2 regions of the Undibacterium sp. KW1 genome follow, and region 1 is predicted to be linked to the other one. Evidence: predicted binding sites of a transcription regulator. Region 1 holds the regulator's gene; the other holds the start of a gene.
The links. The regulator HrcA, encoded in region 1, represses chaperone genes, less so after heat shock. The targets are predictions, from matches to a motif close to TTAGCACTCNNNNNNNNNGAGTGCTAA.
Positions count from the first base shown of each region.

Region 2: rpoH (RNA polymerase sigma factor RpoH) is a predicted target of HrcA. The motif match lies at 1,821-1,847, and genes of this name have one in related genera.

Region 1 covers NZ_AP018439.1:981,759-986,102, forward strand. Annotated here, with positions in the region: gene UNDKW_RS04395 (NAD kinase) at 1-622, opposite strand, end outside; gene UNDKW_RS04400 (HAD family hydrolase) at 698-1,384, shown strand; gene hrcA (heat-inducible transcriptional repressor HrcA) at 1,429-2,460, shown strand; gene UNDKW_RS04410 (response regulator transcription factor) at 2,518-2,901, shown strand; gene fur (ferric iron uptake transcriptional regulator) at 2,969-3,397, opposite strand; gene UNDKW_RS04420 (outer membrane protein assembly factor BamE) at 3,473-4,039, shown strand; gene dapB (4-hydroxy-tetrahydrodipicolinate reductase) at 4,046-4,344, shown strand, end outside.
Region 2 covers NZ_AP018439.1:5,570,588-5,574,931, forward strand. Annotated here, with positions in the region: gene UNDKW_RS25030 (cell division ATP-binding protein FtsE) at 1-629, shown strand, start outside; gene UNDKW_RS25035 (ABC transporter permease) at 661-1,575, shown strand; gene rpoH (RNA polymerase sigma factor RpoH) at 1,912-2,808, shown strand; partial or broken gene UNDKW_RS25045 (SCO family protein) at 2,937-3,490, opposite strand; gene cyoE (heme o synthase) at 3,514-4,344, opposite strand, start outside.

The DNA.
Region 1 (4,344 bases):
TTGCAATGCCTGACAGGCTTGGGTGTAGCAGCGGGCCACCGGCAGAAAGGGCATAGGCAGTGGAGCCAGTCGGCGTCGAGACGATGAGACCGTCCGAGCGCTGGTTGTACATGAAGTGTCCATCTACCTCTACCCGCAATTCCACCATGCCTGAGCCTGCACCGCGCGAGACCACGATATCATTGAAAGCCACGCCACTGAAAATCTGGTTGCCATCGCGGGTCACGATGGCCTGCAACAGGCTGCGGCGCTCAGACACATATTTGCCATCCAGCATTTCGGTGATGACAGGGATCATACGGCCAAGCGCAATATCGGTGATGAAACCCAGCCTGCCCTGGTTGATGCCAATCAGAGGAATATTGTAGGGTGCCAGTTGCCGTGCTATGCCCAGCATGGTGCCATCGCCACCCACTACGATGGCGACATCGGCCAGCTTGCCTATCTCAGGCACAGGCATGCTGCTGAATTCGCTCAACTGCAGGTATTGCGCTGTTTCTGCCTCGATGACGACGCGGTGTCCCGCACTCGCGAGAAAATTGGCCAGTTCTTTAATCGAGTCAGCAATGCCTGTCGCATTCGATTTTCCAACAAGTGCAATGGTTTTGGCCTGTATTGTCATAAACAAAGGTAGGGTGACATGATGCCTGAGATTAGAACATAATTAGGGCATCTATGAATGGAATGAGTGCTCTTTATGGCAATTAAAGCAGTTTTGCTGGACCTCGATGATACTTTGTGGCCGGTTGCACCGGTTATTCGTCATGCTGAATCAGTCTTGCAGCAATGGTTGCATGAACATGCACCCGTGGTTGCGCAAAATTACAATGTAGAAAAATTGCGTGAACGCAGGAATGTGCTGGTAGCCAGCGACCAGCGTTTTCAATATGATTTATGGGCCTTGCGCCATACCTTGCTGAAACAGGTGTTTGATGAACATGGGGTCGCTGCCGAAAAAGCCGATCAGGCCATGGCCGTTTTTGCCGACGCCCGTAACAAAGTCGATTTGTACAGCGATGTCAAGCCCGCCTTGCAGGCTTTGCAAGAAAAACTGCTCCTGGGCACTGTCTCGAATGGTTTTGCCGATTTGCAGGCGATAGGCCTGGCGCATCATTTCAAGGTGTCTATCGCGGCCTATCGTTTTGGCTGTGCCAAACCTGATTCAAGGATATTTCTGGCCGCTTGCCAGGAGTTGGGGCTGAAACCTGGAGAAGTATTATATGTAGGCGATGATTTATTGCTGGATGTGCAAGGTGCGCAACAGGCAGGATTAAAAGGCGGCTGGATGAACCGTCAGGGTTTAAAAATTGAAGATGAGCGCCATCTGCATATCAAGCCGGATGCAGAATTTGCCAATCTGCATGACCTGACTCTATGGCTATGAATTTTTCTATGTTCATGTCAGTCATGAACGCATAAAATGAAACCATGCAACTAGATATCCGCGCACAAACTTTATTAAAAGCCCTGGTCGAGCGTTATATCGCTGATGGCCAGCCTGTAGGTTCCCGCGCCTTGTCCAAAATATCCGGCCTGGAATTATCCCCGGCGACGATACGTAACGTCATGGCTGACCTGGAAGAAATGGGCTTTGTAGCGAGCCCGCATACTTCTGCTGGTCGTATCCCTACCCCCAGAGGCTACCGCGTTTTTGTCGATAAATTGCTTACTGTGCAAGACATCAATGCTACGGGCATGGATACACGCCTGCAATCCAGCTTGCAATCGAATATGAACGCGCAGTCGCCGCAAAAGCTGATTACCAATGCGGCACAAATCTTGTCGTCTCTGTCACAATTTGCCGGTGTCGTCATGACACCACGTACAGAGTCGATTTTTCAGCAGGTTGAATTTTTGCGTTTGTCTGAAAAACGCATCTTGCTTGTGGTCGTCACACCGGGTGGAGAAGTCCATAACCGCCTTTTGTTGACGGATGTCGATTACACACCGACACAATTGGTGCAGGCCGCCAATTACTTGAACCAGAATTTTGGCGGTTTGAGTTTTACCGATGCGCGTTCCCGCATCAATAATGAGTTGCGGCAACTGCAGAATGATATGACCAGGCTTATGCAGGCCGCTGTTGAAGCAGGTAGTAGTGCCATGGATGAAGATAATGACGAAGTTGTTATCTCTGGTGAGCGCAATCTGCTGAATGTGCAAGACCTGTCATCAAATATGGGTTCATTGCGCAAATTGTTTGACATGTTTGAACAAAAAAACAGTCTCATGCAGCTACTGGATGTATCCAGCAAGGCAACAGGTGTGCAGATTTTTATCGGTGGCGATTCGCAACTGGTACCTATGGAGGAAATGAGCATAGTCACTGCCCCTTATGAGGTGAATGGCAAGATAGTTGGAACCCTAGGCGTAATTGGGCCTACACGTATGGCGTATGAGAGAGTGATACCGATCGTGGACATCACGTCAAAATTATTATCTAATGCCTTAAGTCAATAAGACTGGGTATGAACTGGCGAAGCAGGGTGGCACACATTCATCCGGAGCAGGGTTGCTATGGAAAAGAAAAACGCAAAGATTTTGTTAATTGATGACAATGACGTAACCCGCGAGGTGCTCAGGGTCATCCTGAGGAGCGAGGGGTATCATGTTGTTGGAGAAGCAACTGACGGCGGCAGTGGTTTGGAACTTGCTTTGAAGTTGAAGCCAGATTTGATCTTGCTGGATATCGTCATGCCCAAGATCAGTGGCACTGAAATTTTGCCACGTATCAGGGAACTGCTGCCAGAGACAAGGGTGCTCATGGTGACAGCCAATAAGGATCAGGATACGATTACCGAGGTGGTTAAAACTGGCATACACGGCTATATCCTCAAGCCATTCAATGCACAGAAGATCATAGACACAGTGGAAGCAGTGGTAGCAAAGATCAATAGGTAGGCGGTATGGCGCACGGTGCAGGTAGGCCCGTGCGCTTGCAAGGGGGATTTGGGACTATTTCCCTGGGTTAAGCCTTATGTTCACAATCGGTTTTGGTGCAATTGCCATAAATCGCCAGTGCATGTTCAGCAATCTTGAAGCCACGTTCAAGAGCAATAGTATGCTGGCGTTTTTCAATTTCCTCATCATAGAATTCTTCTACCCGCCCACAGTCCAGGCACACCAGGTGATCATGATGGGAACCTTCATTCAATTCAAAAATGGCTTTGCCAGTCTCGAAATGATTGCGACTTAACAGTCCGGCCTGTTCAAACTGGGTCAGGACGCGATATACAGTTGCCAGACCGACATCCATATTTTCATTGAGCAGGATCTTATACACATCTTCTGCTGTCAGATGACGAACCGGGCTGTTCTGGAAGATCTCCAGGATTTTCAGTCGGGGCAGGGTGGCTTTCAGACCGCTGGCTTTGAGGTTGGAGGTGCTGTTTGTCATGTTTTCGATCAAAAAATTGCTATCTGCTTTATGATATCGGGTTTTAGGGCTTGTTGCTCAATTAAGAGGTTATCTATGCAACTGTTGTTTTCAGGTTTAACGCGGAATAAGATGAGCCGTGTAGCGGGTCTGGTAGTGCTGGCTTCTTTGACAGCATGTTCATCACCTATTCCCCTGCTGTCTTCGGCTGACAGGACTTCAGTATATGCAACATCCGGCACTCCAAGTGATGCAAATGGTGCGCAAGTGGTGGAACCGACCGGTTTTGGCAAGGTACTGGCCTTTATTTCGCCTTACCGCGTTCCCATACAGCAAGGTAACTTCGTTTCCCAGGAAATGGTGGCACAGTTAAAAGAAGGTATGACACGTGAGCAGGTGCGTTTTATCCTTGGTACAGCCTTGCTGACCGATATGTTCCATGAAGACCGCTGGGATTACCCTTTCCGCCTGACCAAGCCAAATGGAGAACGTATCACCAGCCGCGTGTCGGTGTTTTTCAAGGATGGTACGGTAGCAAAATTTGAAGGCGGCAATTTGCCGACTGAAAAAGAATACCTGGCACGTATTACAGAATCCGCTTTGGGCCTGAACCGCGTTCAATCGGTGATAGAAACTGATGCGCCGAAGAAAAAAGAGAAATAAGCTGTTATGACTGCACTTAAAATTGCCGTGGCCGGGGCTTCTGGCCGTATGGGAAAAATGCTGGTCGAAGCAATCAGTAATGCCGGTGATATGGTCCTGGTTGGCGCGCTGGACGTGCCTGCCTCACCAGCCCTGGGTACGGATGCTGCGGCCAGTCTGGGCAAGCCTTGCGGCGTGAACATTACTGCTGACCTGGAAGCTGGCCTCGCAAATGCCGACTACCTGATCGATTTTACCCGCCCTGAAGGTACGCTCAAGCATCTTGAATATTGCGCTGCTCATGGCATCAAGATGATTATCGGCAC
Region 2 (4,344 bases), 2.0 Mb from region 1:
ATGCACTCAAAGATGTTTCATTGTCAATTGCCGCCGGTGAATTGATCTTCCTGGCTGGCCCATCTGGTGCTGGTAAATCGACCTTGTTGAAGATGATTGCAGGCATAGAGAAACCGACGGCGGGGCATGTCAGGGTCAATGGCCAGGACATAGGAAAGCTCAAAACCAGCAGCCTGCCTTATCTGCGCCGCAAGCTGGGCCTGATTTTGCAGGACCAAAAATTACTGACTGACCGCCACGTGCTGGCGAATGTCATGCTACCCATCATCGTCACTGGTGCCTCCCATGCTGAAGCTGAGACCCGCGCCCGCATTGCGCTGGAAAAAGTCGGCCTGCCGGACAAGGCTTATTCTTTGCCGCTGGCATTATCTGGTGGTGAGCAGCAGCGGGTAGCGATAGCCCGCGCCATTGTCAACCGGCCACAGATCATCCTGGCGGATGAACCTACCGCCTTCCTCGACCGTGATAATGCCAACAAGGTATTGAGCGCGCTGAAGGCTTTCCAGAGCGCCGGTGTCACCTGCATTATCTCCAGCCATGATGAACAATTTCTCGATCAGGCCAGCCGTGTGATTTACCTGAGCCAGGGCCAGGTCGTCAGCACCTGGAAATCCTCACTGGCCGCATGATCCTGCATTACAGAATAACAAGGAAGAATTCATGACCAACTGGTTTCGTCAACACTTGTTCGCCATCAAGAGCGCCTTCGCCCATCTGCGTGGCAGCCCGGGCAATTTCCTGTTCAATGTACTGGTGGTCGCCATTGCACTGGCGCTGCCGATCGCTGGCCTGACCCTGATAGAAAATATACGTCCTATCTCTTCGCAACTGTCCATAGAACCTGAGATCAGCATCTTCGTCAGCCCGGACACACCGAGGGCAACGGCCACCGCCTTGTCGATACCACTGAAGAAATTGCTGAAAGAAAGAAACATCACGGCCAACCTGAACTTCATTCCCAAGGACAAGGCCCTGGCCAGCCTGGAGCAATCATCCAATCTGGCGGAAGTCTTGTCTACCCTGGGTGGCAATCCCCTGCCGGACGCCTATGTCTTGTCCATGTCGAATAGTGATGCTGGCAAGATAGAAGCGCTGGTCGAAGAAATAAAGCAAATGCAGGACGTCGATGTCGTGCAACTCGACTCTGCCTGGGTCAAGCGCCTGGCAGCACTGGTGCAAATCATGCAACTGGGTCTGATGTTCCTGGCCGCCACTCTGGGTGTGGTGGTGATCGTGGTGGTATTTAATGCCACTCGCCTGCAAGTGATTTCACACAGGGCAGAAATTGCCGTATCGCGCCTGTTGGGTGCGACCAACAGTTTCATCCACAAACCTTATTACTATACCGGCGCCTTGCTGGGCCTGTTGGCCGGAGGCCTGGCATTGGGCTTGATTGCTGCTTCCCTGCAACCCTTGAACAAGGCAATCGCCGAATTTGCTAAATTATATGCCTCAGAATTCCATCTTGTTCCGTTGGGTATCGTACAGAGCGCCATACTCCTTGCTGTTAGCATGTTGCTTGGCCTGATTGGTGTTTTTCTGTCAGTAAGAAGGCAGTTGGCTAGCGCCAGCTAAATTTTTGACACCTGTCTCACAATAAATTGACTGCTGTTTCGTCTCCATAGTGCTGACCTCTGTGTTTGGCAATGTCTGGCACCGTGGCACCAGCCTGCACATCCAGGTTTTGCAACAGGCTTTTACAATTTGCATCGAATTGATTGCAACTTTCCACCCAGGCGTCTATCTAAGCACTATATATGCTGTAAATGAATGCTTGTTTTTCAATAGATTTATTTGATGAACTTCATAGAATCTGAGTATTAGCACTCTTCTCAAGAGAGTGCTAATATAGGAACTTGAAAGTGCCAAAAGGAGTAATTGATACTCTTAAGGCAGCAATAAGGAGGAAAAATGGCAACTACATCGACACAATTGATCCCTGCAACCGACAGCACTGCGCTGGCTCTAGGCTTTAGTGGCACGCTGGGTAATATTGATGCCTATATCTCTGCAGTCAACCGTCTGCCTATGCTCACGCATCAGGAAGAGATAGACTTTGCGAACAAATTGCGTAATGACAATGACCTGGCTGCTGCGCAGCAACTAGTTATGTCACATCTGCGCCTTGTCGTATCAATCGCTCGCGGTTACCTCGGCTATGGCTTGCCCCATGCAGACTTGATTCAGGAAGGCAATATCGGCCTGATGAAAGCCGTCAAACGCTTTGATCCTGACCAGGGCGTGCGCCTGGTGTCCTATGCGATGCACTGGATCAAGGCTGAAATGCATGAGTACATTTTGAAAAACTGGCGCCTGGTCAAAGTAGCAACGACCAAAGCACAGCGCAAACTGTTCTTTAACCTGCGCAGCCATAAAGAAGGCCTGGACGCGATGACACCAAAGCAAATTGATGCACTGGCATCAACGCTGGATGTCAAGCGCGAAGAAGTCATCGAAATGGAAATGCGTTTGTCCGGCCATGATATTGCTCTGGATGCACCTACGGATGATGACGATGAGAAATTTGCACCCATCGCTTATCTGAAGACTGAATCTGACGAGCCTACCCGTGTGCTGGAAACACGCCAGTATGACCGTCTGCAAAGCGAAGGCCTGGAATCTGCATTGTCCAAGCTGGATGCGCGCTCACGCCACATCATAGAATCACGCTGGCTGAAGAATGATGATGGTACAGGTGCCACCCTGCATGAACTGGCTGACGAATACGGTGTTTCTGCCGAGCGCATACGCCAGATCGAAAGCGCAGCCCTGAAGAAAATGAAGGGCAGCCTCAGCAGTTTTGCATAATCAAAACAGGCTGCAGCAATGAAAAAGGCACTCGCGAGAGTGCCTTTTGTTTTATCCAGCGGCTTTGTGGTCAGTTTTGCGGTCGATTTCGCGACCTGAGCACCACCTGCTTTGTATTTTCTGCTGATTTACTTCAGCAGTATCTTCAAATCATGGGCAACAACTTCTGCCCCTGGCCATGGCGCAGGAATAAGCGTATGCGCCCCTGAGGGTCAAATACATAGCTGCCCGCAGTATGGTCCATGGTATAGCTGCCGGGGGTTTTACCTTCCACCTTTTGATAAAACACCTTGAATTCTTTGGCTACCTTGGCCGTTGCAGCGGCATCGCCATACAAGCCCAGGAAGCGCTTGTCAAAATTGGGGACGTAGTTGGCCAGCAAGGTCTGGGTATCGCGTTCAGGGTCCAGGGTCACAAACAGCACCTGCACCTTGTCCGCATCCGTGCCCAGTAATTTCATGACATTGGCCATTTCCACCATGGTGGTCGGGCAGACATCCGGGCATTGGGTATAGCCAAAAAAGATCACTACCGCCTTGCCCTTGAAGTCTGCCAGCGTACGTGCCTTGCCAGTATGATCTGTCAGCGCAAAGTCTTTGGCGTAATCGAGGCCGGTCAAGTCAGTGTTATTGAATTTTTCCTGGGCCGGGGCGCAAGCAAGCAGGCTCAGCGCCATCAGCATACTGGCCAGGTGCTTCAGAATTTTCATAGCTTGATATAGTGATCAATCAACAAGGCTGCAAACAGCAGGGACAGGTAAATAATGGAATAGGCAAACGTCTTGCGCGCCAGCACGTCATCATAGTGCTTGTAAATACGCCATGCATACCAAAGGAAAATCAGACCCAGGATAATCGCGCTGACCAAATAAATCAGGCCACTCATGTGTACCGCATAGGGCAGCATGGTGGTAGCAAACAGAGCAATGGTATACAGCCAGATATGGAAGCGGGTAAATTCCAGGCCATGGGTAATTGGCAACATCGGCAGGCCGGAACGCGCATAATCATCGCGCCTGTACATTGCCAGCGCCCAGAAATGCGGTGGCGTCCAGACAAAAATGATCAAGACCAGCAACCAGGCCTGCATAGGCACATCGTTTGCGACAGCTGCCCAGCCCAGCGCTGGTGGCATGGCACCTGACAAACCACCAATGACGATATTTTGTGGTGTCGCCGGTTTCAGGATGATGGTGTAAATGACGGCATAGCCAACGAAAGTGACGAAGGTCAGCCACATGGTCAGCGGATTGACCATGGTATACAAGACCCACATGCCCATGCCACCGATGACGCCGGAGAATACCAGAGTCTGCGGCACTGTAATCTCACCCTGGGCTGTTGCACGGCGTGCAGTTCTTGCCATACGGGAATCAATTTCTTTTTCCACCAGGCAATTTACGGCGAAAGCAGCGCCTGCCAGCAGCCAGATACCTACAGTGGCAGCGACAACTACACGCCAGTCCGGCAAATCTGGCGTTGCCAGGAACATGCCGATGACGGCGCAAAATACCGCGAGCTGTGTTACACGGGGCTT